DNA from 4 places in the Enterobacter cloacae complex sp. 394F7 genome. Region 4 is predicted to be linked to each of the others. Evidence: predicted binding sites of a transcription regulator. Region 4 holds the regulator's gene; each other region holds the start of a gene.
The links. The regulator PurR, encoded in region 4, represses purine synthesis genes. The targets are predictions, from matches to a motif close to CANGCAAACGTTTGCNTG.
Positions count from the first base shown of each region.

Region 1: AC2FAK_RS13120 (amino acid aminotransferase) is a predicted target of PurR. The motif match lies at 2,329-2,346, and genes of this name have one in related genera.
Region 2: purL (phosphoribosylformylglycinamidine synthase) is a predicted target of PurR. The motif match lies at 2,769-2,786, and genes of this name have one in related genera.
Region 3: raiA (ribosome-associated translation inhibitor RaiA) is a predicted target of PurR. The motif match lies at 2,265-2,282, and genes of this name have one in related genera.

Region 1 is NZ_JBXWCS010000008.1:52,522-59,853, forward strand. Features, by position in the region: gene mepK (peptidoglycan L,D-endopeptidase MepK) at 1-349, shown strand, start outside; gene AC2FAK_RS13115 (MBL fold metallo-hydrolase) at 370-1,017, shown strand; gene AC2FAK_RS13120 (amino acid aminotransferase) at 1,075-2,265, opposite strand; gene ompF (porin OmpF) at 2,450-3,505, opposite strand; gene asnS (asparagine--tRNA ligase) at 4,111-5,511, opposite strand; gene pncB (nicotinate phosphoribosyltransferase) at 5,677-6,879, opposite strand; gene pepN (aminopeptidase N) at 7,135-7,332, shown strand, end outside.
Region 2 is NZ_JBXWCS010000012.1:15,535-22,866, reverse strand. Features, by position in the region: gene purL (phosphoribosylformylglycinamidine synthase) at 1-2,683, opposite strand, end outside; gene mltF (membrane-bound lytic murein transglycosylase MltF) at 2,951-4,501, shown strand; gene tadA (tRNA adenosine(34) deaminase TadA) at 4,389-4,928, opposite strand; gene yfhb (phosphatidylglycerophosphatase C) at 4,953-5,588, opposite strand; gene AC2FAK_RS17360 (PTS transporter subunit EIIC) at 5,592-6,953, opposite strand; gene murQ (N-acetylmuramic acid 6-phosphate etherase) at 6,967-7,332, opposite strand, start outside.
Region 3 is NZ_JBXWCS010000010.1:3,628-10,959, forward strand. Features, by position in the region: gene yfiH (purine nucleoside phosphorylase YfiH) at 1-265, opposite strand, end outside; gene rluD (23S rRNA pseudouridine(1911/1915/1917) synthase RluD) at 262-1,242, opposite strand; gene bamD (outer membrane protein assembly factor BamD) at 1,374-2,111, shown strand; gene raiA (ribosome-associated translation inhibitor RaiA) at 2,380-2,721, shown strand; Phe leader region at 2,825-2,950, shown strand; gene pheL (pheA operon leader peptide PheL) at 2,826-2,873, shown strand; gene pheA (bifunctional chorismate mutase/prephenate dehydratase) at 2,981-4,141, shown strand; gene AC2FAK_RS15400 (SMP-30/gluconolactonase/LRE family protein) at 4,138-5,010, opposite strand; gene tyrA (bifunctional chorismate mutase/prephenate dehydrogenase) at 5,071-6,192, opposite strand; gene aroF (3-deoxy-7-phosphoheptulonate synthase AroF) at 6,203-7,273, opposite strand.
Region 4 is NZ_JBXWCS010000004.1:159,265-166,596, forward strand. Features, by position in the region: gene AC2FAK_RS07730 (riboflavin synthase) at 1-271, shown strand, start outside; gene cfa (cyclopropane fatty acyl phospholipid synthase) at 304-1,452, opposite strand; gene punC (purine nucleoside transporter PunC) at 1,750-2,949, opposite strand; gene punR (DNA-binding transcriptional activator PunR) at 3,065-3,976, shown strand; gene purR (HTH-type transcriptional repressor PurR) at 3,993-5,018, opposite strand; gene cydH (cytochrome bd-I oxidase subunit CydH) at 5,316-5,405, shown strand; gene AC2FAK_RS07760 (MFS transporter) at 5,569-6,735, shown strand; gene sodB (superoxide dismutase [Fe]) at 6,771-7,332, opposite strand, start outside.

The DNA.
Region 1 (7,332 bases), on a different contig from region 4:
AAGACTTAACCATTTTTTCCGTGATTTCCGCGCGAATAAAGTAAAAGCCATCGACCCAGGATTATTTGACCAGTTGTTCCGCCTTCAGGGCCTGCTGGGTACCAGCAAGCCGGTGCAACTCATTTCCGGTTATCGTTCCATTGATACCAATAATGAATTGCGCGCCCGCAGCCGTGGGGTAGCGAAAAAAAGCTATCACACCAGGGGACAGGCAATGGATTTCCATATTGAAGGCGTTTCGTTAGCCAATATTCGCAAAGCTGCGTTATCTATGCGCGCAGGTGGTGTAGGATATTACCCAAGTAGTAACTTTGTGCATATTGATACCGGTCCAGTTCGGCACTGGTAATAACGAAACACAGGAGCAGTATGAACTATCGTATTATTCCGGTTACGGCGTTCTCCCAGAATTGTTCATTGATCTGGTGTGAGCAAACCAAACTGGCCGCGCTTGTCGATCCCGGCGGTGACGCTGAGAAGATCAAACAGGAAGTTGCAGAAAGCGGTGTGACGCTGATGCAGATTTTACTGACGCATGGTCACCTTGACCATGTTGGCGCAGCGGCGGAGCTGGCACAGCACTATGGAGTGCCGGTGATCGGTCCGGAAAAAGAAGATGAGTTCTGGCTGCAGGGTTTGCCAGCCCAAAGCCGCATGTTTGGCCTCGATGAGTGTCAGCCATTGACGCCCGATCGCTGGTTAAACGAAGGAGAGCGTGTGAACGTAGGGAATGTGACTTTACAGGTGTTGCATTGTCCTGGGCATACGCCAGGCCATATTGTCTTCTTTGATGACCAGTCCCGTCTGCTGATTTCCGGCGATGTGATTTTCAAAGGTGGCGTAGGGCGCAGCGATTTCCCGCGTGGCGACCACGGACAGCTGATCCAGTCTATTAAACAGAAGTTATTGCCGCTGGGCGATGACGTGACGTTTATCCCTGGACACGGCCCGATGTCGACGCTGGGCTACGAGCGGGTGCATAACCTCTTCCTTCAGGATGAAATGCCTGTCTGGTAAATCCGGATAATAAAAAAAGCCTGCATCGTGCAGGCTTTTTTGTGGGCGCTAATTACATTACAGTACGGCGACGATTGCTTCGCACAGTGGCGCCATGTTGTCAGGGGTCATACCTGCAACGTTCACGCGGCCAGAGGCCACGGCGTACACGCCAAACTCTTCACGCAGACGCAGAACCTGTTCTTTGGTCAGGCCACTGAAAGAGAACATACCGTTCTGCTTAGTAATAAAGCTGAAATCACGGTCTGCACCTTTCTCTGCCAGGGTGTTCACAAACAGCAGGCGCATGCGCTGAATACGCTGACGCATATCGTTGAGCTCTTGTTCCCAAATCGCGCGGAGCGCATCGTTGCTCAGGATGGTGGCAACGACAGAAGCACCGTGTGCTGGTGGGTTAGAGTAGTTAGCGCGGATAACTGATTTCATCTGGCTGAACGCACGATCGGCAGTCTCTTCGTTTGCTGCGACCAGCGTACAGGCACCAACACGCTCATTGTACAGGCCAAAGTTCTTGGAGTAGGAGCTAGCAACGATCAGCTCCTGATGGACGGCTGCGAAAGCGCGCAGACCTTCAGCGTCTTCTTCCAGACCACGGGCGAAGCCCTGGTAAGCGAAGTCAAACAGCGGCAGCCAGCCTTTATCGACTGACAGTTTTGCCAGCTGTTCCCACTGTTCAAGCGTCGGATCAATGCCGGTTGGGTTGTGGCAGCAGCCGTGGAACAGTACCACGTCGCCCGCCTGGGCTTCACTCAGGCTCGCCAGCAGACCGTCGAAGTCCAGAGCATGGTTTGCGGCGTCGTAGTAGGCATATTCGCGCACTTCCAGACCCGCAGAGTTAAAGACGCTCTTATGGTTCGGCCAGCTTGGGTTGCTTACCCATACGCGCTTAACAGCGGTATTTTTTGCAAGGAAATCCGCCGCCACGCGCAGTGCGCCGGTACCGCCAGGCGTTTGTGCTGTGCGCGCGCGTTTGTCGCTCACAATTGTACTACCTTTACCGAACAGCAGCTCCTGCGTGCAACGACCAAACTCAGGGATACCATCAATACCGAGGTAATTCTTGGTGGTTTCATTTTCCAGCAGATACTGCTCAGCTTTTTTTACGCTGGTCAGTACTGGGGTTTTGCCGGTTTCATCTTTATATACACCAATACCCAGGTTGATTTTGCCAGGGCGGTCGTCGGCACGAAACAGATCGGCCAGGCCCAGAATAGGGTCGGCAGGAGCGGCGGTAATGTTCTCAAACATGACGAAGTTCCATTGTGATTACAGAAGTGAAATCCGCTATCAGGTTAACGGTAGATTTACAAAATGCCAACCGTTTGCGACGAAAAGCGTGCGGCTTTTCAAAAGTCGCCATTATTTTCTGTCAGGCATAAAAAAACAGGGCCGAAGCCCTGTTCATTAAGCATATAACAAAGTGGTGTACTGATTAGAACTGGTAAACCAGACCTACAGCAACGGTATCATCGTTGTTGATGCCCAGCTTGTTGTCGTCTTTCAACTGGTTGATCTGGTAGTCAACATAGGTGGACATGTTTTTGTTGAAGTAGTAAGTCGCGCCGATGTCGATGTAGTTGATGTAGTCTTCGTCACCGATGCCTTCTACGTCTTTCGCTTTAGATTTGTAGTAAGCGATGGATGGACGCAGACCGAAGTCGAACTGATACTGAGCTACAACAGAGAAGTCCTGAGTTTTGTTAGCGAAACCATTGTCCAGACGAGCCGCGTTACGCATCTCACCGTACAGTGCTGCCAGGTAGATGTTGTTCGCGTCATATTTCAGACCGGTTGCCCACTGCTCAGCTTTATCGCCTTTACCCCATTGCAGATTCTGCTGGGCATTGGTGCGGTCAGCCGCGCCGTAAGCACCGACGATACCGAAGCCATCGAAATCATAGCTCAGAGAGGTTGCCCAGCCGTCACCGTTGGAACGCAACGCATCGGTACGCTCATTTTTGCCCAGGTACTGAACGCCAAAGTTCAGACCATCAACCAGGCCGAAGAAGCCGCTGTTACGGTAAGTCGCCAGACCACCGGTACGACCAGAGAAGAAGTTATCGCTCACGCCGGTGTCACCACCGAACTCAGGCAGCATATCGGTGATACCGATTGCATCATAAACCAGGCCATAGTTACGACCGTAGTCGAAGGAACCTGCGTCACCGAATTTCAGGCCTGCGAATGCCAGACGGGTTTTGTTACCTGACTGAGCATCAGCGCCTTCAGAGTTGTTACCCTGGAAGTTATATTCCCACTGACCATAGCCGGTCATCTGGTCGTTGATTTTGGTTTCGCCTTTGAAGCCCAGACGAGCATAAGTTTTGTCGCCATCGTTGCCGTCATTATCAGAGAAGTAATGCAGGCCAACTGCTTTCCCGTACAGATCCAGTTTGTTGCCGTCTTTGTTATAGATTTCTGCAGCGTTAGCTGCACCGGCTACCAGCAGGGCAGGGACTACCACTGCCAGAATATTGCGCTTCATCATTATTTATTACCCTCATTGGTTTTTTTATGACACTCGCCACTGCCGCCAATAAATTCCGTCAATAAATATTTCCGGAACTATTGATGAGAGTTTGGTGTCTTTATGTATCTGTCAGGCATCTTTCCATTCATAGAAGCGTTTCGCTAGCCTGAAAGTGCTACAGTTTTCAAGATTGAGTAACAAAAAGAAATTATATGTAACTAAATGTGTATTTTTCGGAACTTTGTGAACCACCTCAAATTTCAGAAAGACCTGGCGAATTAAACGGCAGGCAGATTACTATATATATGAATTCCTTATAATTAATTTAGATAAAGGCAATTCGTATACGCGCACCTTCAACGACTCATTTTTTCTTATGACCCAAAAGGGACTTCTGGATGGCTGTGATTTTGGTTGAAATTTGTGCTATTGCTTGAGGATTAAATAATCGCAATAAGAATAGGGTTTATTTTTTGTTCGTAGATATTTCGTGGAAACAAAACGTAACAACTAGTGGTTGTGACGGGGTCAAAGTTGAAAGGTGCTTACTTTACGCTGACGAAAATTGACAGAGCAGAATAAAATAATGGCCAGCAAATGCTGGCCATTATGATTTTGGTTACTTAGAAGCTGGCATTACGCGGCGTACGTGGGAACGGAATAACGTCACGTACGTTCTGAACACCTGTGACGTAGGCGATCAGACGTTCGAAGCCCAGACCAAAGCCTGAGTGTGGCACAGTACCGTAACGGCGCAGATCGCGATACCAGCTGTAATCCGCCGGATTGAGCCCCATCTCTTGCATGCGCGCATCCAGCACGTCCAGACGCTCTTCACGCTGGGAGCCACCGATAATTTCACCAATGCCCGGTGCCAGTACGTCCATTGCGGCAACGGTTTTACCGTCTTCGTTAAGGCGCATATAGAACGCCTTAATGTCTTTCGGGTAGTTTTTCACAACAACCGGTGCTTTAAAGTGCTTCTCAGCCAGGTAACGCTCATGCTCGGAAGAGAGATCCACGCCCCAGTAAACCGGGTTCTCAAACTTCTCACCGCATTTCTCGAGAATAGCGACCGCATCGGTGTAATCCACCTGGGCAAAGTCGGAGGAAACAAAGCGCTCCAGACGTGCAATCGCTTCGTTATCGACACGCTCAGCGAAGAATTTCATGTCATCAGCACGTTCTTCCAGTACCGCTTTGAAGACGTACTTGAGCATGGCTTCCGCCAGGCCAGCGACATCGTTCAGATCTGCGAAAGCCACTTCAGGCTCCAGCATCCAGAATTCTGCCAGGTGACGGCTGGTGTTGGAGTTTTCCGCTCGGAAGGTTGGGCCGAAGGTATAGATTTTAGACAGCGCACAGGCGTAGGTTTCGCCGTTGAGCTGGCCAGATACCGTCAGGAAGGCTTCTTTACCAAAGAAGTCTTTGTCAAAGTCCACTTTACCTTCTGGCGTGCGCGGCAGGTTTTCCAGATCCAGCGTAGAAACGCGGAACATCTCGCCAGCGCCTTCGGTATCGGAGGCGGTGATCAGCGGGGTAGATACCCAGAAATAACCCTGCTCATCGAAGAAGCGATGCAGTGCCTGCGCCAGCGTGTGGCGGACACGTGCCACCGCACCAATCAGGTTGGTGCGTGGACGCAGGTGAGCCACTTCACGCAGATATTCGATGCTGTGACGTTTTGCGGCCATCGGGTAGGTATCAGGATCTTCAACCCAGCCAGTTACTTCAACGGCAGTGGCCTGAATTTCGAAACTCTGACCCTGACCCGGTGATGCGACAACCACGCCGGTAACAATTACGGAACAACCGGTTGTCAGGTGCAGAACGTCATCATTGTAATTGGGCAGAGAATTATTAATGACGGCCTGTACAGGATCAAAGCAGGAACCGTCATAGACGGCAAGGAAGGAGATGCCAGCTTTAGAATCTCGGCGGGTACGCACCCATCCGCGCACGGTGACTTCCTGGTCAACGGCGACACGGCCCTGGAGTACGTCGGCTACAGGCACAACGCTCATAATATTCTCTCTGTTAATAGTCGGAAAAAATAAACACTTGTCCACCCAAATGGGGGGATATCTATGTTACCTGCCATCCGCTATCAGACAAGTAAATTTCGCAGTCAAAAGAGAAGAATTAAGAAATAAATAAGAAGTAGGGAGCCATTTGGCTCCCTTAAGCGCTTAACTGGCTTTTTTGACCTGAGGGAGATCGAAAGCTTTGCGTAACGCGCGGACAAACGCTTTATCATGACAGATGGTTTTACCCGGGCTATCGGAGAGCTTGGCTACCGGCTTGCCGTTACATTCCACCAGTTTTATCACGATATTCAGCGGTTTTACCTGAGGGATGTCGCAGGTTAAACGGGTGCCAATCCCGAAGCTCAGGTTCACTCGGGTACTGAAATGGCGATAGAGTTCAACCGCTTTCGCGAGATCGAGGTTGTCGGAGAAGACCAGCACCTTGCTCATCGGGTCGATGCTGAGTTTTTCGTAATGCGCTATCGCCTTCTCACCCCATTCAACCGGATCCCCGGAGTCATGACGTAACCCCTGGTAACGCTCAGCGAACTCAGGGCCGAAATCACGCAGGAACGCATCCATCGTGATACAGTCGGTCAGGGCGATGCCGAGTTGATTCGGATACTCGTCAAGCCACGCGGCCAGTGCGGCGCGTTGGCTGTTGGCCAGATCTGGACTGATCTGCTGATGCGCCTGGAACCATTCATGCGCCTGGGTACCCATGGGTGTCAGGTTCAGACGACGTGCCAGATCGTAATTACTGGTGCCCACGAACCACGACTCTTGCTGCAGACGCTGAACAATGGCCTGCTGAACGTCGCGGGAGAAACGGCGACGCGTGCCAAAGTCCATAAGACGGAAGCGGGACATATCCAACCCATCCGTCAGGGTGGCAAACCCTGCGAGTTTGTTTTCCAGCGCGGCCAGTGCCTGAGTCACCCCGGTTTCCGGCGAACGGTAGCGGTGAGCCAGCTCGCTGATCACAGCCAGCAACGGAACTTCCCACATGATCACTTCACGCCATGGGCCTTCAAGGCGAATATCCAGCTTGCCGTTATCATTCGTGACGGTGACCTGCTCTGGCTTATAACGGAAGTCGCGCAGCCAGTTCAGATAGTCCGCTTTAAAGAAAGGCAGGCCGGAAAGCCACTGGTATTCGTCGTCCTGCAACGTCAGATGCTGCATAGCATCGACCTGTTCACGAATGGAATCTGCGTAGATACCGAGCAAGTCGTCGCCACGGCAGCGGAATTCCGCCGCAACATCAACATCATAGTAATGGTGGAAAACGGCTTGCTGCATGTGCAGTTTATACGCGTCGGTATCCAGCAATGTATGCAGAACAGGAGAAGCGAATCGAGTCATAGGTGCGCAGTAGCATCCTCTCACAGGAGCGTTTAGTACAATAAACAACTCCGGAGTATACCTTGTTTAGTGATTTATTGAACCCCGATCACAACATAAGCGCTCTTTATGGTCGAGGGCATTTTGTGCCCCGTGTTATACAAATGTAGCAAAAAGGGTGTTTGTACCTGAAAAGATGAACATTCTGCATAGCGCGATCTACACAACAGGAATAGACTGGAATCGTTATTCGACAAACGATGCATAAGGTTTTCTATGACACAACAGCCACAAGCCAAATACCGCCACGACTATCGTGCGCCGGATTACCTGATTAGCGATATCGATCTGACTTTTGACCTGGATGCCACTAAAACCGTTGTGACGGCGGTAAGCCAGGTGACGCGCCAGAGCGCGACGGCAGTGCCGCTGCGTCTGGATGGTGAAGACCTGACGCTGGTCTCCCTGCATATT
Region 2 (7,332 bases), on a different contig from region 4:
CCAGGGTCACCAGCAGGCCGCCGTCGGAACGGTCGTGGTAGGCCAGCAGTTTACGCTGCGCCACCAGCGCCTGAATGGCATCGTAGAAGCCTTTTAACTGTGCCACATCACGCACGTCCGCCGGTTTATCACCCAGCTGACGGTAAACCTGTGCCAGCGCGGTGGCACCCAGCGCGTTGTGACCTTTACCCAGGTCAATCAGCAGCAGGGCGTTGTCTTCGGTCGACAGCTGTGGGGTCACGGTATGGCGCACGTCTTCCACACGGGCAAACGCGGAGATGATCAGCGACAGCGGTGAAGTCATTTCGCGCTGCTCGTTGCCTTCCTGCCAGCGGGTTTTCATCGACATGGAGTCTTTACCCACTGGAATGGTCAGGCCGAGCGCAGGACAGAGCTCTTCACCCACCGCTTTCACAGCTTCATACAGGCCCGCGTCTTCGCCCGGGTGACCGGCAGCGGCCATCCAGTTCGCGGACAATTTGATACGTTTGATATCGCCAATCTGGGTCGCGGCGATGTTGGTCAGTGCTTCACCGACGGCCAGACGAGCAGAGGCCGCGAAGTCCAGCAGCGCTACCGGGGTACGTTCGCCCAGCGCCATCGCTTCACCGTAGTAGCTGTCGAGACTCGCGGTGGTCACGGCGCAGTTCGCCACCGGGATCTGCCATGGCCCCACCATCTGATCGCGCGAGACCATACCGGTCACGGTACGGTCGCCGATGGTGACCAGGAAGGTTTTCTCCGCCACCGCAGGCAGGTGCAACACGCGATTCACCGCGTCTGCTACGGTAATACCCTGACGATCCAGCGCGTTGCCCGCCGCTTTGCGGGTCTGCACGTCGCGGGTCATCTTCGGCGTTTTGCCGAGCAGCACGTCCAGCGGCAGATCGATTGGCTGGTTGTCGAAATGGGTATCGCTCAGGGTCAGGTGTTTCTCTTCGGTCGCTTCACCGATTACCGCGTACGGCGCGCGCTCGCGGCGGCACAGCTCGTCAAACAGCGGCAGCTGATCGGCTGCGACGGCCAGCACATAACGCTCCTGAGATTCGTTACACCAGATCTCCAGCGGGCTCATGCCCGGCTCATCGCTCAGAATGTCGCGCAGGTTGAAACGGCCACCGCGACCACCGTCACTCACCAGCTCCGGCATGGCGTTGGACAGGCCGCCCGCGCCAACGTCGTGAATAAAGAGGATTGGGTTTGCATCACCCAGCTGCCAGCAGCGGTCGATCACTTCCTGGCAACGACGTTCCATTTCCGGGTTGTCACGCTGAACGGAGGCAAAGTCGAGATCGGCGTCAGACTGACCGGATGTCATTGAAGAGGCCGCACCACCGCCCAGACCGATGTTCATCGCCGGTCCACCGAGGACGATCAGCTTCGCACCGACGACGATCTCACCTTTCTGCACGTGATCGGCGCGAATGTTGCCGATCCCGCCCGCCAGCATGATCGGTTTGTGGTAGCCGCGCAGCTCTTCGCCGTTGTGGCTGTCCACTTTCTCTTCATAGGTACGGAAGTAACCGTTCAGTGCCGGACGACCAAATTCGTTGTTGAATGCCGCGCCGCCCAGTGGACCTTCGGTCATGATGTCCAGCGCGGTCACGATGCGCTCTGGCTTGCCGAAATCTTCTTCCCACGGCTGTTCAAAGCCCGGGATACGCAGGTTGGAAACAGAGAAACCGACCAGGCCCGCTTTTGGTTTCGCACCACGGCCCGTCGCCCCTTCGTCACGGATTTCACCGCCGGAACCGGTTGCCGCACCCGGCCACGGAGAGATCGCCGTTGGGTGGTTGTGAGTTTCCACTTTCATCAGGATATGCGCCGGCTCCTGATGGAAGTCATAGCGCCCCGCTTCGCGATCGGCGAAGAAGCGGCCCACCTCGGAACCTTCCATCACCGCGGCGTTGTCTTTATAGGCAGACAGCACGTGGTCAGGGGTTTTCTCCATGGTGTTTTTGATCATTTTGAACAGCGACTTCGGCTGCTGTTCGCCGTCAATAATCCAGTCGGCGTTGAAAATCTTGTGGCGGCAGTGCTCAGAGTTAGCCTGCGCGAACATATAGAGTTCGATGTCGTTCGGGTTGCGGTTCAGCTTAACGAACGCATCCTGCAGGTAGTCAATCTCATCTTCTGCCAGTGCCAGGCCGAGACGCAGGTTAGCGTCAATCAGCGCCTGACGGCCCTGCCCCAGCAAATCCACGCTCTGTACTGGCGCAGGCTGATGGTGGGAGAAAAGTTTCTGCGCATCATCCAGAGAAGCAAATACGCTCTCCATCATGCGGTCATGCAGCTCTGCGGCCACCGCCTGCCACTGGGCGTCGCTCAGGGTGGAGGCTTCAACGTAATACGCCACGCCGCGTTCCAGACGGTTAATCTGGTTCAGACCACAGTTGTGAGCGATGTCAGTCGCTTTGGAAGACCAGGGGGAGATGGTGCCTGGACGAGGCGTCGCAAGGATCAGTTTACCGGTTGGGGTATGGCTGCTCAGACTTGGGCCATACTTGAGCAGGCGTTCCAGCTGTACGCGCTCCTCTGCATTCAGGGGGGCATTCAGGTCAGCAAAATGGACATACTCAGCGTAAATATTGCTTACCGGAAGGTCGGCTGCCTGAAAACGTGCCAGCAGTTTGTTAATACGGAAGGCAGACAGTGCAGGCGAACCACGCAGAATTTCCATCATAAGTCTCTCGTCTTCGAAGCGCCGGGGCGCTTACAGTGTGCGCAAGGGGGGAAAACGGGCGTCATTATAGAGAATCCTGAGCGTCGACGAAACCGTTTGCGTCGAAATAAAATCGACGGCGTCGTTTAACAATAGATGTGACCTCTCTCTCTAATTTGTTGCCAAGTGGCGTAACTTTACGCAAAATGCCGCTCAATCAATGGCAAACCTTATTTTTAACATGGCTACAGCATACTAAGGCAACCGGCGTCGCAGAGAATTAACTAATTGAAAAAATTAAAGATTAATTATCTGCTCATCGGCATTGTAACGTTGCTGTTGGCAGTGGCCCTCTGGCCTTCCATCCCCTGGTTCGGCAAAGCCGAAAACCGTATCGCCGCCATTCAGGAGCGGGGGGAGTTGCGTGTCAGCACGCTTAACTCTCCGCTGATTTACAGCGACATCAACGGCAAAACCATCGGTCTGGATTATGAGCTGGCTCAGCAGTTTGCCGATTACCTCGGCGTGAAGCTCAAAATCACCGTGCGCCAGAACATCAGCCAGCTGTTTGATGACCTGGATAACAACGATGCCGATATCCTCGCCGCCGGGCTGGTGTACAACAGCGAGCGCAGCAAGAATTACCAGCCGGGCCCGACCTATTACTCCGTTTCACAGCAGCTGGTCTATCGCGTCGGTAGCCTGCGCCCGCGTACGCTGGCCTCGATCAACGCTCAACAGCTGACGATTGCCCCGGGCCATGTGGTGATTGACGATCTGCGTGAGCTGAAGGAGAAGAAATACCCTGACCTGAGCTGGACCGTTGACCCTAAACTCGGCACAACGGAGCTGCTGGGCCAGGTCAAAGATCAGAAATTGCCTTACACCATCGCCGACTCCGTGGCGATCAGTCTGTTCCAGCGCGTGCATCCTGAAATCGCCGTGGCGCTGGACGTGACGGACGAACAGCCCGTGACCTGGTTTACTCATCTTGATGACGATCAGACCCTCTCTGCGGCCATGCTCGATTTTTATAACACCATTAATGAAGACGGTACCCTGGCACGCCTGGAAGAGAAGTACCTCGGCCATGGTGATGACTTTGACTACGTTGACACCCGCAGCTTCCTGCGCGCGGTAGACAGCGTCCTGCCTGACCTGCAGCCTCTGTTCGAAAAATATGCGCAGGAGATTGACTGGAAACTGCTGGCGGCTATCTCGTATCAGGAGTCCCACTGGGACACCCAGGCCACCTCCCCCACCGGCGTGCGCGGCCTGATGATGCTGACTAAAAATACCGCGCAGAGCCTCGGGCTGACCGACCGTACCGATGCGGAACAGAGCATCAGCGGCGGCGCGCGCTACCTGCAGGATATGATGGCCAAAGTGCCCGAGACAGTGCCGGAAGAGGAGCGTATCTGGTTCGCGCTGGCCGCCTACAACATGGGCTATGCCCACATGCTCGACGCCCGGGCTCTGACGGCAAAAACAAAAGGCAACCCCGACAGCTGGTCTGACGTAAAACAGCGTCTCCCGCTCCTGAGCCAGAAGCCGTGGTACAACAAGCTCACCTACGGCTATGCGCGCGGACATGAGGCTTATGCCTACGTGGAAAATATTCGTAAATATCAGATTAGCCTGGTGGGATATCTGCTGGAGAAGGAAAAAGAGGCGACAGAGGCGAAACAGCTGGCGCAAAGCTATCCGGTTGTGGCACCGGACGAAATTAATCGCCCGACGACTTCAATTCTGCCTTTTGTTGCTTTTTCTGCTGACGGCGCATTCGAAAGAAATCACTTAATAGCCCCGAACACTCTGGTGCAAGCACCCCACCGATAGTCTTCACCTGATGGTTCATTCCCGGGTGTCCAAGCACGTCCATCAGCGAGCCCGCAGCACCGGTTTTTTCATCCCGCGCGCCAAAGACCAGCGTACCGATACGACTGTGCACCATCGCGCCGGAACACATGACGCATGGCTCAAGCGTGACATACAGCGTGGTGTCGAGCAGACGGTAGTTTTGCAGTACCAGCCCACCCTGACGAAGCGCCATGATTTCTGCGTGAGCGGTAGGATCGTGGCGACCAATCGGGCGGTTCCACCCTTCTCCAATCACCTGGTTGTTATGGACAAGCACCGCACCCACGGGCACTTCTCCCTCGTCCCAGGCGCGCCGGGCAAGGGTGAGCGCATGGCGCATCCAGTATTCGTGTGAGAATTCAGGGTTGGACAACGGTTGATACTCCAGTCGAAAAGCGGGCGGCATTATACACACCCGCTATGGATAAAACTATTCGAGTTGCTGAAGTTCACCCGCAGGCGTGACGCGCCAGCGGTGCTGGCAAAAATAGAGCAGCGGGTTGTCCTGCTTACTGTCACTGTAACCGCTATACAGGCGCAGCGGCGTGCCAATGCGCATCTCCAGCTGGGCCACCTTTTCATGCCCCAGACAGCGCATGCTCAATACCCACCCGCCGTAACCACGAGAGATCTGCGTGGCGATCAGGTTCACTCTCGGCAACCACGGCGTATCAAAATAGACCTGCTCTACCAGCGACTGCGGCGAGCCGGTAATCAACCAGATATCGGCGTCGTTCGCATCGAGGTAGCTGGTCAGCCGTGCCTGCACAACCGGAAACGCCGTCACATGATCGCGAAACCAGTGCGCAAAGTCTTGCTCAAGCTGTTTGAGCCGGGCTTCACTGTGGCCGAAGGTACAGCCCCAGAGCAGCAGGCTCATTGGCCAGCGCGCTGCCCGGCCTTTCACCAGCAGCGCAAGGCCAATCAGGGGTAACAAAGGTAAGACGAGCAGTGCGTTCAGGGGCTGACGCCGCAGCAGGTAGCGCATAAACGTACCGAACATATCCTGCTGATGTAGCGTTCCATCCAGGTCGAAAAAGACAACACGACGCTCGTGATTAGCCAAACCTTACTCCTCTGGGTCGTTGAATCCTGCCAGCCAGGTAAACAGGAACCCGGCGATCACCGCTACCAGATAGCCTAACAGATAGAGCATGACTTTTCCGGTCACGATGGTGAGCGCCAGCGGTAAACCTGAGAGTCCAAAGGTGATAACAGTGGCAACTTTCCAGTAGCTGATTAGCGCCCCGCCCACCGCCCCGCCCAGACAGGCCGCGAGAAAAGGCTTACCGAGCGGCAGCGTGACACCAAAAATCAGCGGCTCGCCAATGCCCAGCAATCCAACCGGTAGCGCCCCTTTAATCACTTTTTTCAGGCGCGCGTTACGGGTTTTCATCAGCACGGCAATCGCCGCACCAACCTGACCTACCCCCGCCATCGACAGAATGGGCAGCAGCGCGTTATAACCATGAGCCTGCACCAGCTCCACGTGGATCGGCACCAGCCCCTGATGCAGGCCGGTCAGCACCAGCGGCAGGAAGGTCCCTGACAGCACAGCGCCCACTAATAACCCGCCGCGATCGATAGCCAGAGAAGCGCCGTGGGCAATCACCTCAGAGATCCAGCCGCCCAGCGGCTGCAGGGCCACAATCGCCACACAGCCGGTGATAAGCGTGGTCAGCAGCGGATTGAGGATCAGCTCAATGGAACCGGGCAGAGCGGCGCGCAGCTTTTTCTCAATCCAGCACATCAGGATGACCACCAGCAGCACCGCAATCACCCCGCCGCGCCCGGGCTGGAGAGCCTCGCCAAACAGGGTTATCTGCGCAAGCTGCGGGCTGGAGAGAATACCGGCCATCACCCCGCCCATCGCCATTGAGCCGCCAAACACTTTGGCGGTGTTAACCCCAACCAGAATGTTCATGATGGCGAAGACAGCGCTACCAAAGATCCCCAGAATACCGAGCAGGTTCGGATAGTGCGTGGCAAAATCGCCGACAATATCCGGCCGCTTGAGGATATTGATGATCCCGGTGATCAACCCGGAGGCAATAAACGCCGGAATAAGTGGAATAAAGACGTTTGCCAGCTGTCGCAGCGCATCGCTCATGGGGGCTTTGTATTTGGCCTTCGCCTGCGCTTTGGTGCGCTCGGCATCGTCAACCGGCGCGGCCGCCCCTCCGCCCATCAATGCGCGCATGGCATCAACGACCTGCGCCGCTTTTCCCGGCCCGACGATCAGCTGATGCTGCTGCCCCTGCTTAACGTATCCGCTGACGCCAGGAAGCTGCTTAAGATGCGCGATATCAAGCTGGTCGTCGTCATGCACCTCGACGCGCACACGCGTCATGCAGTTTTCCAGACGCTGAATGTTCTTCTCTCCGCCGATCCCCTGCAAAATATGGCTGGCGAGCGCTGCTGTTTTTTCCATACACGCCTCTGTGTTAGTTTTCTAATGCCGCCCGTAAGAATCCATTATGCTCGGCAAGCCTGGCTCGCGCGGCGGCGGCATCCAGCCCGCTCAGGATCATCAGAATGGCCGGTTTCACATCGTGATCGGTTTGTTGGAGTACGGCTTCCGCCTCTTCGCGGCTCGCACCGGTCGCTTCCATTACCATGCGACAGGCCCGATCCACCAGCTTGACGTTGGTGGCCTGCATATCCACCATCAGGTTCTGGTACACCTTGCCGAACTTCACCATCGCGCCGGTGGAGATCATATTGAGCACCAGTTTTTGCGCGGTCCCGGATTTAAGGCGCGTGGAGCCGGTGAGCGCTTCGGGCCCGACAACCGGCGAAATAGCGATGTG
Region 3 (7,332 bases), on a different contig from region 4:
CGGCACGTTTAGACGCGTAGGGTTCTCCCGTCAACTTCAGCACGGCTTTACCGTGAACCTGCTCAAGCCACACCGGTTTAGACGGTAAGTTGCCCGCAGCAAACAGCCGCGAGCGGTTTTCTTCAACGTGTTCCAGGTTGTCGCCGCAGTGTGCGCCAAGGTTCAAAGACGCCCACGCCCCCTGGCTTACCCCGCCAACGCGGGTTGAACTGCAGGCAGCCACACCTTCAGGCAGTGGCCACTCCGGAACAATCAGTTTGGTCATAACCAGTCCACTTGATCTTTGTGTTCTTCAAAATCCGCGCGCATGGCGTCGATAAGCTCCACCATATCCTGCGGGATCGGCGCGTGCCATTCCATTTGAATCCCTGAAATAGGGTGATAAAGGCGCAGCATGGTGGCGTGCAGCGCCTGACGATCAAACTTGCGCAGTACGCTAATGAACTCGTCCGATGCTCCTTTTGGCGGACGCGGACGACCACCGTAAACCTGATCCCCCACCAGCGGATGGGTGATGTGCGCCATATGCACGCGGATCTGGTGGGTACGACCGGTCTCCAGACGCAGGCGCAGACGCGTATGAATGCGGAAATGTTCCATAATGCGATAGTGCGTTACCGCCGGTTTACCCATCGGATGCACCGACATATGAGTACGTTTGGTAGGGTGACGGCTGATCGGCTCATCAACCGTACCGCCAGCAGTCATATGGCCAATAGCCACGGCTTCATATTCGCGGGTGATCTCACGCAGCTGCAGTGATTCCACCAGGCGAGTCTGGGCAGGTACAGTCTTTGCCACCACCATCAGACCGGTGGTGTCTTTATCCAGACGATGCACGATACCGGCACGCGGCACATCAGCAATCGGCGGATAATAATGGAGAAGTGCGTTAAGTACCGTACCGTCAGGATTCCCCGCTCCCGGATGAACAACCAGGTCGCGCGGCTTGTTAATCACCAGAATGTCATCATCTTCATAGACGATATCCAGTGGGATATCCTGTGGCTCGAAGCGGATTTCCTCTTCGATTTCAGCATTGATGGCGACAGCTTCCCCACCTAACACTTTCTCTTTCGGTTTGTCCCAGACTTTACCGTTTACCAGCACGCGCTGGTCAAGAATCCATTCTTTTATGCGTGAACGCGAATAATCAGGGAACAATTCGGCCAAAGCTTGATCTAAGCGTTGACCGAGCTGATTTTCGGAGACTGTTGCGGTGAGTTCTACTCGTTGTGCCATAAACTGCTTCTTCGTTTAACGTTGGGTTTTACGGCTTTGCCGTTTAATATAGTGTGCTATTGTAGCTGGTCTTAATCGGGAGCAGGAACAGAGTTTCTCCCGGACAAACATTTGAGGAAAGTCAAAACGTCATGACGCGCATGAAATATCTGGTGGCAGCGGCCACGTTGAGCCTGGCTTTGGTGGGCTGCTCCGGTTCAAATGAACAGGTCCCTGACAATCCGCCGAATGAAATCTATGCGACTGCACAACAAAAGTTGCAGGACGGTAACTGGAAACAGGCGATAACGCAACTGGAAGCGTTGGATAATCGCTATCCATTTGGTCCGTATTCGCAGCAGGTACAGTTAGATCTCATCTACGCATACTATAAAAATGCCGATCTGCCGCTGGCTCAGGCAACCATCGATCGTTTCATGCGTCTGAACCCGACTCATCCTAACATCGACTATGTAATGTACATGCGCGGTCTGACCAACATGGCGCTGGATGACAGTGCCCTGCAGGGCTTCTTCGGTGTGGATCGCTCCGACCGTGACCCGCAGCATGCGCGTGATGCGTTCAACGACTTTTCCAAACTGGTGCGCGGCTATCCGAACAGCCAGTACGTGACCGACGCCACCAAACGTCTGGTATTCCTGAAAGACCGTCTGGCGAAATACGAATACTCGGTTGCTGAATACTACACCCGCCGTGGCGCATGGGTTGCCGTGGTTAACCGTGTAGAAGGAATGCTGCGTGATTATCCGGATACGCAGGCGACCCGCGACGGCCTGAAGCTGATGGAGAATGCTTACCGCCAGATGCAGATGACCGCACAGGCAGACAAGGTAGCAAAAATCATCGCCGCGAACAGCAGCAACACCTGATAGCGACGTCAAAGCAAAACGGCAGCCCGCGGGCTGCCGTTTTTTTATTCAATTCAGACAAAGCTGAAGCGGTTTAGCTTCAACACATCCTATCAACTATGACCGCAATTTTTGCCTTCGACAAGGTAAATCTCACCTCTTCCTGCCCTGCCTCACAAAAAAGATTCCCTGACAAAAACCGACAAAATAACGTGATCTAAATCACACATTTTGACATTAGGACAGGTATGCTGGAATCACCAAGACGGAAAGACAAGAGGTAAAATTTATGACAATGAACATTACCAGCAAACAAATGGAAATTACCCCGGCAATTCGCCAGCACGTCGCAGACCGTCTCGCCAAACTGGATAAATGGCAAACACACTTGATTAATCCACATATCATCCTGTCTAAGGAGCCGCAGGGTTTCATCGCTGACGCAACTATCAATACTCCAAACGGCCATCTGGTCGCCAGCGCAAAACACGAGGATATGTACACCGCTATTAACGATTTGATCAACAAGCTGGAACGGCAGCTCAATAAAGTGCAGCACAAAGGTGAAGCCCGTCGCGCCACGACCTCGGTGAAAGACGCCAGCTTCGCGGAAGAAGTTGAAGAAGAGTAATCCTTTAAATTGAGTTTACCGCCAACGCGCCTTCGGGCGCGTTTTTTATTGACAGGGTGAAAACAGTACGGGTACTTTAACGTTATCAACCACAGGATGATTTCATGAAACTAACGCCGTTTTTCTTCGCATTCTTTTTTACCTTCCCCTGAACGGGAGGCGTTTCGTCGTGTGATAAAGAATGCGAAGACGAACAACAAGGCCTCCCACACCGGGAGGCCTTTTTTATTGATAACGATAAAACGAGACAGACAACACTATGACACCGGAAAACCCGTTACTGGATCTGCGAGTAAAAATCAGCGCGCTGGATGAAAAATTACTGGCACTTCTGGCTGAACGCCGCGCGCTCGCCATCGAAGTGGGTAAAGCCAAACTGGACTCCCACCGTCCGGTACGTGATATCGACCGCGAACGCGACCTGCTGGAACGTCTGATTCAACTCGGCAAAGCCCATCATCTTGACGCACATTACATCACCCGTTTGTTCCAGCTCATCATCGAAGACTCTGTTCTGACCCAGCAAGCGCTGTTGCAGCAGCATCTGAATAAAACCAACCCGCACTCTGCCCGCATCGCGTTTCTTGGCCCTAAGGGCTCCTACTCCCATCTGGCTGCCCGCCAGTACGCTGCACGTCATTTTGAAGAGTTCATTGAGAGCGGCTGCGCAAAGTTCGCCGATATTTTCAATCAGGTGGAAACCGGCCAGGCGGATTACGCCGTCGTGCCGATTGAGAACACCAGTTCCGGTGCCATCAACGACGTGTACGATCTGCTGCAACACACCAGCCTGTCGCTGGTTGGGGAGCTGACAATCCCTATCGATCACTGCGTGCTGGTCTCTGGCTCAACCGATTTGAGCACCATCGAGACGGTCTACAGCCATCCGCAGCCGTTCCAGCAGTGCAGTCAGTTCCTGAACCGTTATCCGAACTGGAAAATTGAGTACACCGAAAGCACCTCCGCGGCGATGGAAAAAGTCGCCCAGGCAAACTCCCCTACCGTCGCGGCGCTGGGCAGCGAGGCGGGCGGTGCGCTGTATGGTCTCCAGGTTCTGGAACGTAACCTGGCAAACCAGACGCAAAACATTACCCGCTTCATCGTGCTGGCACGCAAAGCCATTAATGTCTCTGATCAGGTGCCCGCCAAAACCACCCTGTTGATGGCAACCGGGCAGCAGGCAGGCGCACTGGTTGAAGCGCTGCTGGTACTGCGTAACCACAATCTGATCATGACCCGACTCGAATCGCGCCCGATTCACGGCAATCCGTGGGAAGAGATGTTCTATCTCGACATTCAGGCCAACCTGGAATCGCCGTCCATGCAGAAAGCCCTGCGTGAACTGAGCGAAATCACCCGTTCAATGAAGGTGCTGGGCTGTTATCCGAGCGAAAACGTGGTACCGGTTGACCCAAGCTAACGTTCGATAAACCGGCTTTTCTTCATCCCTGCCACACTGACCGGCAGGGTGAAGATAGCGCCGGAGAGGGGATATTGCGCCACCTCCTGCGCATCCATATTTTCCCGGGTGGTCGTGATAAACAGCGTTTTCATATCGTCACCGCCAAAGCAGACCATCGTTGGGCAACGGACCGGCATACGGTACTCTTCCAGTTGCTCTCCCTGAGGTGAAAAGCGCGCGATGCGCCAGCCATCAAACAGCGCACTCCAGTAACAGCCTTCCACGTCCATCGCGGCACCGTCAGGTATCCCTTCGCCGTCGTTGAACCGGCGGAATACCTCCCTTTTACCGGGTTCCCCCTGCTCATCCAGTGGGGTACGGTAGATAACGCCGTTTGGCGTATCAGAAGTAAACATCCACCGCTGGTCGGGGCTGAATGCCAGACCATTGTGGCCATGAATGTCGCACTGGATAACTTTTGGCGTCAGATCGTTATCAATGCGCATCAGCAGCGCCCCGTTGTAATCACCCGGTGCCCAGAAGGTCCCGGCGTAGAACTGGCCCCGGTGATCGGTTCCCCCATCATTGAAACGCGCAAGCTGCGGATTCGACGGGTTATCACAGACTTTGCGCTGCAGCAGACCGTGTTTATCGGAAAGCCAGATGCCGCTTCGCATCGCGACGATAAAGCCGCCGCGTTCGCGCAGGGCGAAACACCCCACCTCTTCGTGGAAAGAGAGCACGGTGTGTTCCGCCGTGGGTAAATGATAACGGTGGATCTCACCTTCAAGAATATCCGCCCAGTAGAGCGCATTTTCCTCTGCACTCCACGTCGGGCATTCGGGCAGATGCCCGGTGTAGTTCAACAGCAGCTGCGGTTCGGCCATGACAGTTCCCCAAAATGAAAAAAGCCAGCAATGCTGGCTTTCAGTATATACATCATCGCATTACTGGCGACTGTCATTTGCCTGACGCAACAGCGTGCGGCTCTCGCTCTGGAAACGTTGCGCGTAATCGCCAAACCAGTGTTCGACCTTACGGAAGCTGTCGATAAACGCCTGCTTGTCGCCGTGCTCCAGCAGCGTAATGGCTTCGCCAAAACGCTGGTAGTAACGCTTAATCAGTGCCAGGTTGTTCTCAGACGACATAATAATGTCGGCGTAAAGCTGGGGATCCTGAGCAAACAGACGCCCCACCATCGCCAGCTCCAGACGATAGATAGGCGAAGAGAGTGCCAATAACTGCTCAAGCTGCACATTCTCTTCCGCCAGATGCAGCCCATAGGCAAAGGTCGCAAAGTGGCGCAGCGCCTGGATGAACGCCATATTCTGATCGTGTTCAACCGCGCTAATGCGGTGCAGCCGCGCGCCCCAAACCTGAATCTGTTCCAGGAACCACTGGTAGGCTTCCGGCTGACGACCATCGCAGTAGACCACCACCTGTTTCGCCAGGCTGCCGCTGTCCGGGCCAAACATAGGATGTAGCCCCAGGACCGGCCCCGTGTGCGCAGCCAGCATTGCCTGCAGCGGACCATTTTTCACGGATGCTAAGTCCACCAGGATGCAATCTGCAGGTAGCGGAGGAAGCTTCGCAATGATCTGCTCCGTCACGTGAATCGGCACGCTGACGATGACCATTCCGGCATCTTTCATCAGCTCCGGTGCTTTTGCCCAGTCCTCTTTTTCCAGGATACGCACCTGATAGCCAGACAGGGTCAGCATTTTTTCAAACAGCCGCCCCATCTGACCCGCCCCGCCCACAATAACGACCGGGCGCAGGGACGGGCAAAGGGTTTTGAAGCCTTTATCGTTTTCGCTGGAGTAGGACTCCCGCATCACACGACGCAAAACATCTTCAATCAAATCCGGCGAGACGCCCAGCGCCTGGGCCTCTTTACGACGGGAAGCCAGCATGGAGGCCTCGCGCTCCGGAACGTAAATCGGCAGGCCATATTTGCTTTTGACCTCACCCACCTCGGCAACCAGCGCCATACGGCGCGCTAACAGATCCAGCAGCGCCTTATCCACTTCATCAATTTGATCGCGTAATGCGGTCAATTCAGCAACCATACCTAACCTCTTAAGCCAGACGCGTCGCCAGCTGGCCGTTTATATCTTTGTGGATCTCACGCAGCAGCGCATCGGTGGTTTCCCAGCTGATGCAGGCATCCGTCACGGACACACCGTACTTCATTGCGCTGCGCGGTTGTTCAGATGATTGATTGCCTTCATGAATATTGCTCTCAATCATCAGACCGATAATAGAACGGTTGCCGTCTTTGATTTGTGCGACCACCGATTCCGCCACCGCAGGCTGACGACGGTAATCTTTGTTCGAATTACCATGACTGCAATCTACCATCAGTGCCGGGCGCAGTCCCGCCTGCTCCATCTCTTTTTCACACTGTGCCACATCTGCCGGGCTGTAGTTTGGCGCTTTACCGCCACGCAGGATCACATGACCGTCCGGATTACCCTGCGTCTGCAGGAGACAAACCTGGCCCGCCTGGTTAATACCTACAAAGCGATGCGGCATGGCCGCGGCGCGCATGGCGTTGATCGCCGTGGCAAGGCTACCGTCGGTCCCGTTTTTAAAACCTACCGGCATCGACAGACCAGACGCCATTTCACGGTGGGTTTGTGATTCCGTGGTACGCGCACCAATCGCAGACCAGCTAAACAGATCGCCCAGGTACTGCGGGCTGTTCGGATCCAGCGCTTCGGTTGCCAGTGGCAGCCCCATGCTGACCAGCTCAACCAGCAGGCGACGCGCAATCTTCAGACCGGCTTCCACATCAAACGAGCCATCCATGTGCGGATCGTTAATCAACCCTTTCCAGCCAACGGTGGTACGTGGCTTCTCAAAATAGACGCGCATCACCAGGTAGAGGCTATCGCTGACCTCCTCCGCTAATGCTTTAAATCGACGAGCGTACTCAATGGCGGTTTCAGGATCGTGAATGGAACAAGGACCACATACCACCAGCAGACGCGGATCGCGGTCAGCGATAATGTCAGAAATGGTCTGGCGCGAGTGCTCAATTTGAGCCTCCTGCGCGGCGCTCAGCGGGAACTCCGCTTTCAGTTGATCCGGTGTAATCAAAACCTGTTCGTCAGTGATATGTACGTTGTTCAGCGCGTCTTTTTGCATGATGGCGATCCTGTAAAGCTCGTTTGCGATAGGTGTTTTCCTCGAAGAGGTGAAACAAC
Region 4 (7,332 bases):
AGTGCAGGATCCGTCATTAATGAAATACATCCTGTATAAAGGATTTATTGGTATTGATGGGATTAGCCTGACGGTCGGAGAAGTGACGCCGACGCGTTTTTGCGTGCATTTAATTCCGGAAACGCTACAGCGTACGACGCTGGGGGCGAAAAAACTGGGGCAGCGTGTGAATATCGAAATCGATCCGCAAACCCAGGCGGTGGTGGATACCGTCGAGCGTGTGCTGGCGGCGAAAGAGGCGGCCATAATAAAGGCCACCGAAGAAGAATAAAAAAAATAACCCCGGATATCCGGGGTTATTTTTTAGCGCGGCACACGTAAGCCATGTTCAATCCCGCGACTGAAGACCACCTGCCAGAGCTGAATATCACGCGCGCGGAACGCACCTGCGCAGGCATTCAGATAATAGCTGAACATCCGTTTAAATCGTTCAGAATAGTTGTCTGCAATCTCAGGCCACGCTTGCTGGAAACGTTCATGCCACGCCATAAGCGTGGTGTCGTAATCCGCGCCAAAGTTATGCCAGTCTTCCATAATGAAGTGGCTTTCGCTGGCGTTGGCAATCTGGCGAACGGAAGGCAAACAGCCATTCGGAAAGATGTATTTATTGATCCACGGGTCAACGTTATTGTCCGTGCGCTTAGAGCCTATGGTGTGCAGCAGGAAAATGCCGTCGGGTTTTAAATTACGATCCACCACCTCAAAATAGGTGTCGTAATTTTTCGGCCCCACGTGCTCAAACATGCCCACGGAAACAATGCGATCAAACTGCTCGTTGAGGTCGCGGTAATCCTGCAGACGGATATCAACGTCGAGACCCTGGCAGCGCTCCCGGGCCATTTTTTGCTGTTCGGCTGAAATGGTTACGCCGACCACGCTGACGCCGTAGTGCTTCGCCATAAAATACGCCAGACCGCCCCAGCCACAGCCGATATCCAGCACACGCATGCCGGGCTGCAGCTGCAGTTTCTCGCTAATCAGACGCAGTTTATCCTGCTGGGCTTCTTCGAGGGTTGTCGCCTTTTTCCAGTAGGCGCAGGAGTATTGCATGAAGGGATCCAGCATGCGGCTGAACAAATCGTTACCGAGGTCGTAGTGCTCTTTGCCCACGATCCACGCCCGCTTTTTGCTTTGCAGATTGAACAAACGGGCGGAGGCGACGCGCAACGTATCTTTTATATTGCGGGGGAGCTGGTTCTCCAGACCGGCGCGCAACACGCTGGCAAAGAAAATATCCAGCCGCTCGCAATCCCACCAGCCATCCATATAGCTTTCGCCCAGCCCTAACGATCCCTCGCGCAGCACGCGTTTAAAAAAATCGGGATGTTTGACCTGCGGATCGGAGGGTGAAGATCCGTTGATAGTGATGCCTGCACGACCTAACAGTTCACTGACGATCCGGGACCAGTTATCGTCCGGAACGCTGACTTCTTCTATACACGATGAACTCATAGCTTCTCCATCACCTTACTGTGATCAGAACCTTCAAACAGCGTAGACGCTTTTTATGGTTTGTGAGAAATCTCACGGTAAATACCGCGAGGCTAGTATCCGACGTAGAACAGAGGAAGGGAGATATCCCTTGCCGAAATGCCTTCCATGGTAAAACGGGAGCACTCCGGCTCCCGTTAACACTTAATATTTATCGTAATTAATCGAACCAAATTTAGTATAGGCCTAAAATTTGGTGATTCAACAGAAAATTGTTAGCTGGCTAATTAATTGCTTTAAGCATAATTCCCCGCGTAATCAGGCATGTGATGTTTCTCTCTGAACCTCTTCATTCTGCTCACGATGCGCTGATGACTGCATGCGATAGCCTAAGCCTGCCAGCGCAACGGTGACCAGCATCACGCTGGTGGTAGTTAACAGCGGGGTGGCAATCAGCGCTGACACCACCAGGCTTGCCAGGAAGCACAGGCCGAGCTGCAGGGTATTTTGCAGCGCCGCGGCGCGTCCTGTCGCCTGCGGGAAAGGACGTAACGCCTGTGCGACCACGATAGGATAAATGGCACCGTTAGCCACCGCCATCACGCAGAACGGAATCAAAATTTCCGCCAGACCGACGCCTGGAATAAACCCAACGGCCCAGGTCGCGCCCACGCTCAAGGCAAACAGCGCCAGCAGCCAGGGCAGCATCTGCTGGCCTTCCCATTTATGCAGCGCCGCACGGCAGCCGTATCCGCCCAGCAGGAAGGCGATGGTCTGCGGGACATAGCTCAGGCCAATGGCGGCCGGGCTGTACCCCATATCGTGCAGAATAAACGGCGAGCCGGTGAGCCAGGCGAAGAAGCTCGCCGAGCAGGCGGCATAGACCAGGACGTTACCACGATACGCTTTGGCGCTCAGCAGGGAGAGGAACGTGATCGGTTTGGCGTCAGCATGCACCTCTTTTTGATGCGCGGGCTTGAGGGCAAACGCTGGCAGCATCAGTACCAGGGTGATGGCAAACAGCGTGGCAAAAATGGCCTGCCAGTCAAAGTGCGCGAGGATCCAGCTGCCCAGCAGGGGAGCGAGGGCGGGTGACAGGCCAACCAGCGGCATAATGGTGGCGAAAATGCGGTTGGTACGGTTGGCCGGGTAGTAGTCGGTCACGAGAGCCTGCCAGGTTACCGCCGCGGCACAGACGCCGACGGCCTGAACAAAGCGCAGCACCAGCAGCCAGGTCGCATCGCGTACCCATAACATTCCCAGGCAGCCTGCGGCAAAAATGGCCAGGCCCAGTAACAGCACCGGTTTACGCCCGAAGCGATCGGAGAGCGGGCCCCAGAGCAGCTGTGCGATGGCAAAACCGGCGAGGAACAAACTCAGGCTGGCGCTGATGGCCGCGGCTGGCGTTTGCAGATCTTCCTGCATCGCCGCAAACGCGGGCAGGTACATATCGGTGGCCAAAAAGCCCAGCACGCTCAAACCGCCGAGCCAGACTAAAAATCCATTCCTGGGTTGCATTGTTTTATTCTCCTTGAGGAGGCAGGTAGACACTGGCGCAGAGTGTAGGGAGTGCAAAGCGGGTTGTGAAACGCTAATATTTGGCGGTTGCATTCAAATTTTTTGCAGGCAGAAAATGTGGTCAGATTATTCTCTTGAAGTGGTGGATGCTGTCGCGCGTAACGGCAGCTTTAGCGGTGCGGCACAGGAGTTGCACCGCGTCCCTTCGGCTATCAGCTACACGGTGCGGCAGCTTGAAGAGTGGCTGGCGGTTCCGCTGTTCGAACGGCGGCATCGCGATGTGGAATTAACGCCTGCTGGCGCGTGGTTTTTGAAAGAAGGGCGTTCTGTTATCAAAAAAATGCAGATCACTCGCGAACAGTGCCAGCAGATCGCCAACGGCTGGCGCGGACATCTTTCCATCGCCGTGGACAATATCGTTAAGCCGGAGCGTACCCGGCAGATGATCGTGGATTTCTATCGCCATTTTTCAGACGTTGAACTTCGTGTCTCGCAGGAGGTATTCAACGGGGTCTGGGACGCGCTGGCGGACGGCAGGGCAGAGATGGCGATTGGCGCAACCCAGGCGATCCCCGTCGGGGGGCGCTATGCGTTTCGCGATATGGGCATGTTGAGCTGGAAATGCGTCGTGGCACACGATCATCCGCTGGCTGCCCTGGAGGGACCGCTGAGTGACGACACGCTGCGCAACTGGCCGTCGCTGGTGCTGGAGGATACCTCGCGCTCGTTGCCAAAACGTATTACCTGGCTTCTTGATAACCAGCGGCGGGTGGTAGCGCCGGACTGGGAATCCTCCGCGACCTGCCTCAGCGCCGGGCTGTGCGTCGCGATGGTTCCCGTCCATTTCGCTAAGCCGAGAATCGATACCGGTGAATGGGTCGAGCTGACGCTGGAGAATCCGTTCCCGGATGCGGCCTGCTGCCTGACGTGGCAACAAAATGATGTGTCGCCCGCCATGGCATGGCTACTGGATTATCTGGGAGACAGCGAAACGCTTAACCGGGAATGGCTACGGGAGCCAGCTTAGCTGGCTCCACACGAGATTAACGACGGTAGTCGCGGAATGGACCATCCGCAACGGAACGGCGCTCGATAAGGCGCGGGTGAACTTCAATGGACTGCGACTCTTCACGTTTGTTGACGATCCTGTCCATCAGCATATTGAAGGCCGTTTCACCGAGGGAGTCCTTCGGCTGGTGGATGGTGGTCAGCGCAGGCGTGAAGAAGCGCGCGTTGCGCACGTTGTCATAGCCGATCACGGAAATATCCTGCGGCACGCGCAGGCCCAGCTCATCGGCTGCACACAGGGCCCCCATCGCCATGATGTCCCCGCCGCAGAACACCGCCGTTGGACGATGCGGCTGAGAAACGATCTGCTGCATGGCGCGGTAGCCAGACTCCGGCTCAAAGTCGCCCTGCACGATCCAGTTTTCCGGCACGGTGATCAGCGCTTCTTCCATCGCCTTCATAAACCCGGCCAGACGGCCAGCACCGGTGTTGCGCTCAAGCGGCCCCGGGATCACGCCTATTTCACGGTGACCGCGTTCAATCAGATAGCGACCCGCCATATAACCGCCTTCGAAGGCGTTATCGATGACGGAGTCGGTAAAGTCGGCGCGCGCTTCGCCCCAGTCCATCACCACCATTGGGATATGACGATACTCTTCCAGCATGGAAAGGACAGATTCCGGGTATTCGGAACACATCACCAGAAGGCCATCCACGCGTTTTTGCGCCATCATCGACAGATAGGCGCGCTGTTTTTCAATATTGTTCCACGCGTTGCCGAGGATAAGGGTATAGCCTTTCTGGAAGCAGTTTTTCTCAACCGCTTCGATGATTTCGGCAAAATAGGCCGCTTCACTGCTGGTCGCCAGCAAACCAATGGATTTGGTGTGATTAACTTTAAGGCTACGCGCAACGGCACTCGGCGAGTAGTGCAGCTCTTTGATTGCCGCCCAGACGGCGTTGCGCGTCTCTTCCGCCACGAAGCGGGTTTTGTTAATTACATGTGATACGGTTGTAGTGGAAACGTTTGCGCGTTTTGCTACGTCTTTAATTGTTGCCATTAAATGTCACTCCAGACCATATCCTAAACTCCTGAAAACCTTGAAGGTAAACGTTTGCCTTCTCTCACCCTTATCACGCAATTTTGAATTGCGGCACGCCAGGAAAACGACACGGGACGTCAGGAGGGGGTCAATGGCCGGTACGCTAATAAATTTAGCGTGGAATTTTGTCCTATCTTGATGAAAAGGGGAAGAGCTAAAGTGGTTATCCGTTTAAATCCTGGAAGATTTTTGACGTAAATTGTGTAAAAATGAGCAAGCTCACTTTTCGTGGGGGGATTAAAAGGAGAAAAATTGATGAGTTCCGATCTGAAGTTTTCGCTGTTCACCACCGTTATTGTGCTGGCGCTGATTGTTGCTGCAGGTCTGACGGCTGCACTGCACTGATTTACGCGGAGGGGGCGTTCGCTCTCTCCCGCTCGTCCTGATTGTTACATCTCCGGCAAAAATCTTTTGCCAATTTGTTAACTTCTCATTTTTTGTGATTGATGTCATGCTTTCGGCTTCTTTGTTCTGTGTCACCACATGACACGGCATCCGGAGTTGACGCATGAAAATCAATTTTCCCCTGCTGGCCCTGGCGATTGGCGCTTTTGGGATTGGCACCACTGAATTTTCCCCTATGGGACTCTTACCGGTTATCGCCCGCGGTGTGGACGTCTCTATCCCTGCAGCCGGGATGTTAATCAGCGCCTATGCCATTGGTGTGATGGTAGGGGCACCGCTGATGACGCTGTTGCTTTCCCACCGAGCGCGCCGCAATGCGCTGATTTTCCTGATGGCTATCTTTACCCTTGGCAACGTGCTCTCCGCCATTTCGCCGGATTACACCACGCTGATGCTGTCACGCATTCTGACAAGCCTTAACCACGGCGCTTTCTTTGGGCTGGGGTCGGTGGTGGCGGCAAGCGTGGTGCCCAAACACAAGCAGGCGAGTGCCGTGGCAACCATGTTTATGGGCCTGACCATCGCCAACATTGGCGGCGTTCCTGCGGCCACCTGGCTGGGTGAGGTCATTGGCTGGCGTATGTCGTTCCTCGCAACCGCCGTACTGGGCGTTGTCGCGATGGTGGCGTTGTTCTTCTCTCTGCCGAAAGGCAGCGCTGGTGAGCGTCCTGAGGTACGTAAAGAGCTGTCGGTACTGATGCGTCCGCAGGTGCTCTCGGCGCTGCTCACCACCGTGCTGGGTGCCGGGGCGATGTTTACCCTTTACACCTATATTTCGCCGGTGCTGCATGACATCACTCACGCGACGCCGATCTTTATCACCGCGATGCTGGTGCTGATTGGCGTGGGCTTCTCGATTGGTAACTATCTGGGCGGGAAATTTGCTGACCGCTCCGTGAGCGGAACGCTGAAGGGTTTTCTGACCCTGCTGATTGTCATCATGATTGCCATTCCCTGGCTGGCGCGTAATGAGTTTGGCGCGGCCATTGCGATGGTCGTCTGGGGTGCGGCCACTTTTGCCGTGGTTCCGCCGCTGCAGATGCGCGTAATGCGCGTCGCGCATGAGGCGCCGGGTCTTTCATCGTCGGTGAATATTGGTGCGTTCAACCTGGGCAATGCGCTCGGTGCCGCAGCGGGCGGTGCTGTGATTTCGGGTGGTCTGGGATACAGCTTTGTGCCGGTGATGGGGGCCATTATTGCCGCGCTTGGCCTGCTGTTAGTGATGATGTCGGGTCGTAAACAGCCTGAAGCGGCCTGTGCTGCCGAATAAAAAAACGCAGAAGGGGAAACCCTTCTGCGTCTCTCTTACGCGGCGAAGTTCTTCGCCACAAAGTCCCAGTTAACCAGTGCCCAGAAGTGCTCCAGGTAGTTAGGACGCGCGTTACGGTAATCAATGTAGTACGCGTGTTCCCAGACATCCACGGTCATCAGCGGTGTCGCGCTGGTGGTCAGTGGTGTACCCGCGTTAGACGTGGAGACGATAGCCAGTTTGCCATCGGCCTCTTTTACCAGCCATGTCCAGCCAGAACCGAAGTTTTTGATTGCGGCATCGGTAAATTTCGCTTTGAACTCCGCAAAGCTGCCAAAGGCGGCGTTAATCGCAGTAGCCAGTTCACCGGTCGGCTCGCCACCAGCATTTGGTGCCAGGCAGTGCCAGTAGAAGGTGTGGTTCCACACCTGAGCAGCGTTGTTGAATACGCCACCGTCTGAACTGCGGACGATCTCTTCCAGCGTTTTGCCTTCAAAATCGGTGCCCTTGATCAGGTTGTTCAGGTTGGTGACATAGGTCTGGTGATGTTTGCCGTAATGATATTCCAGGGTTTCCGCAGAAATGTGCGGTGCCAGGGCGTCTTTTGCATACGGTAGT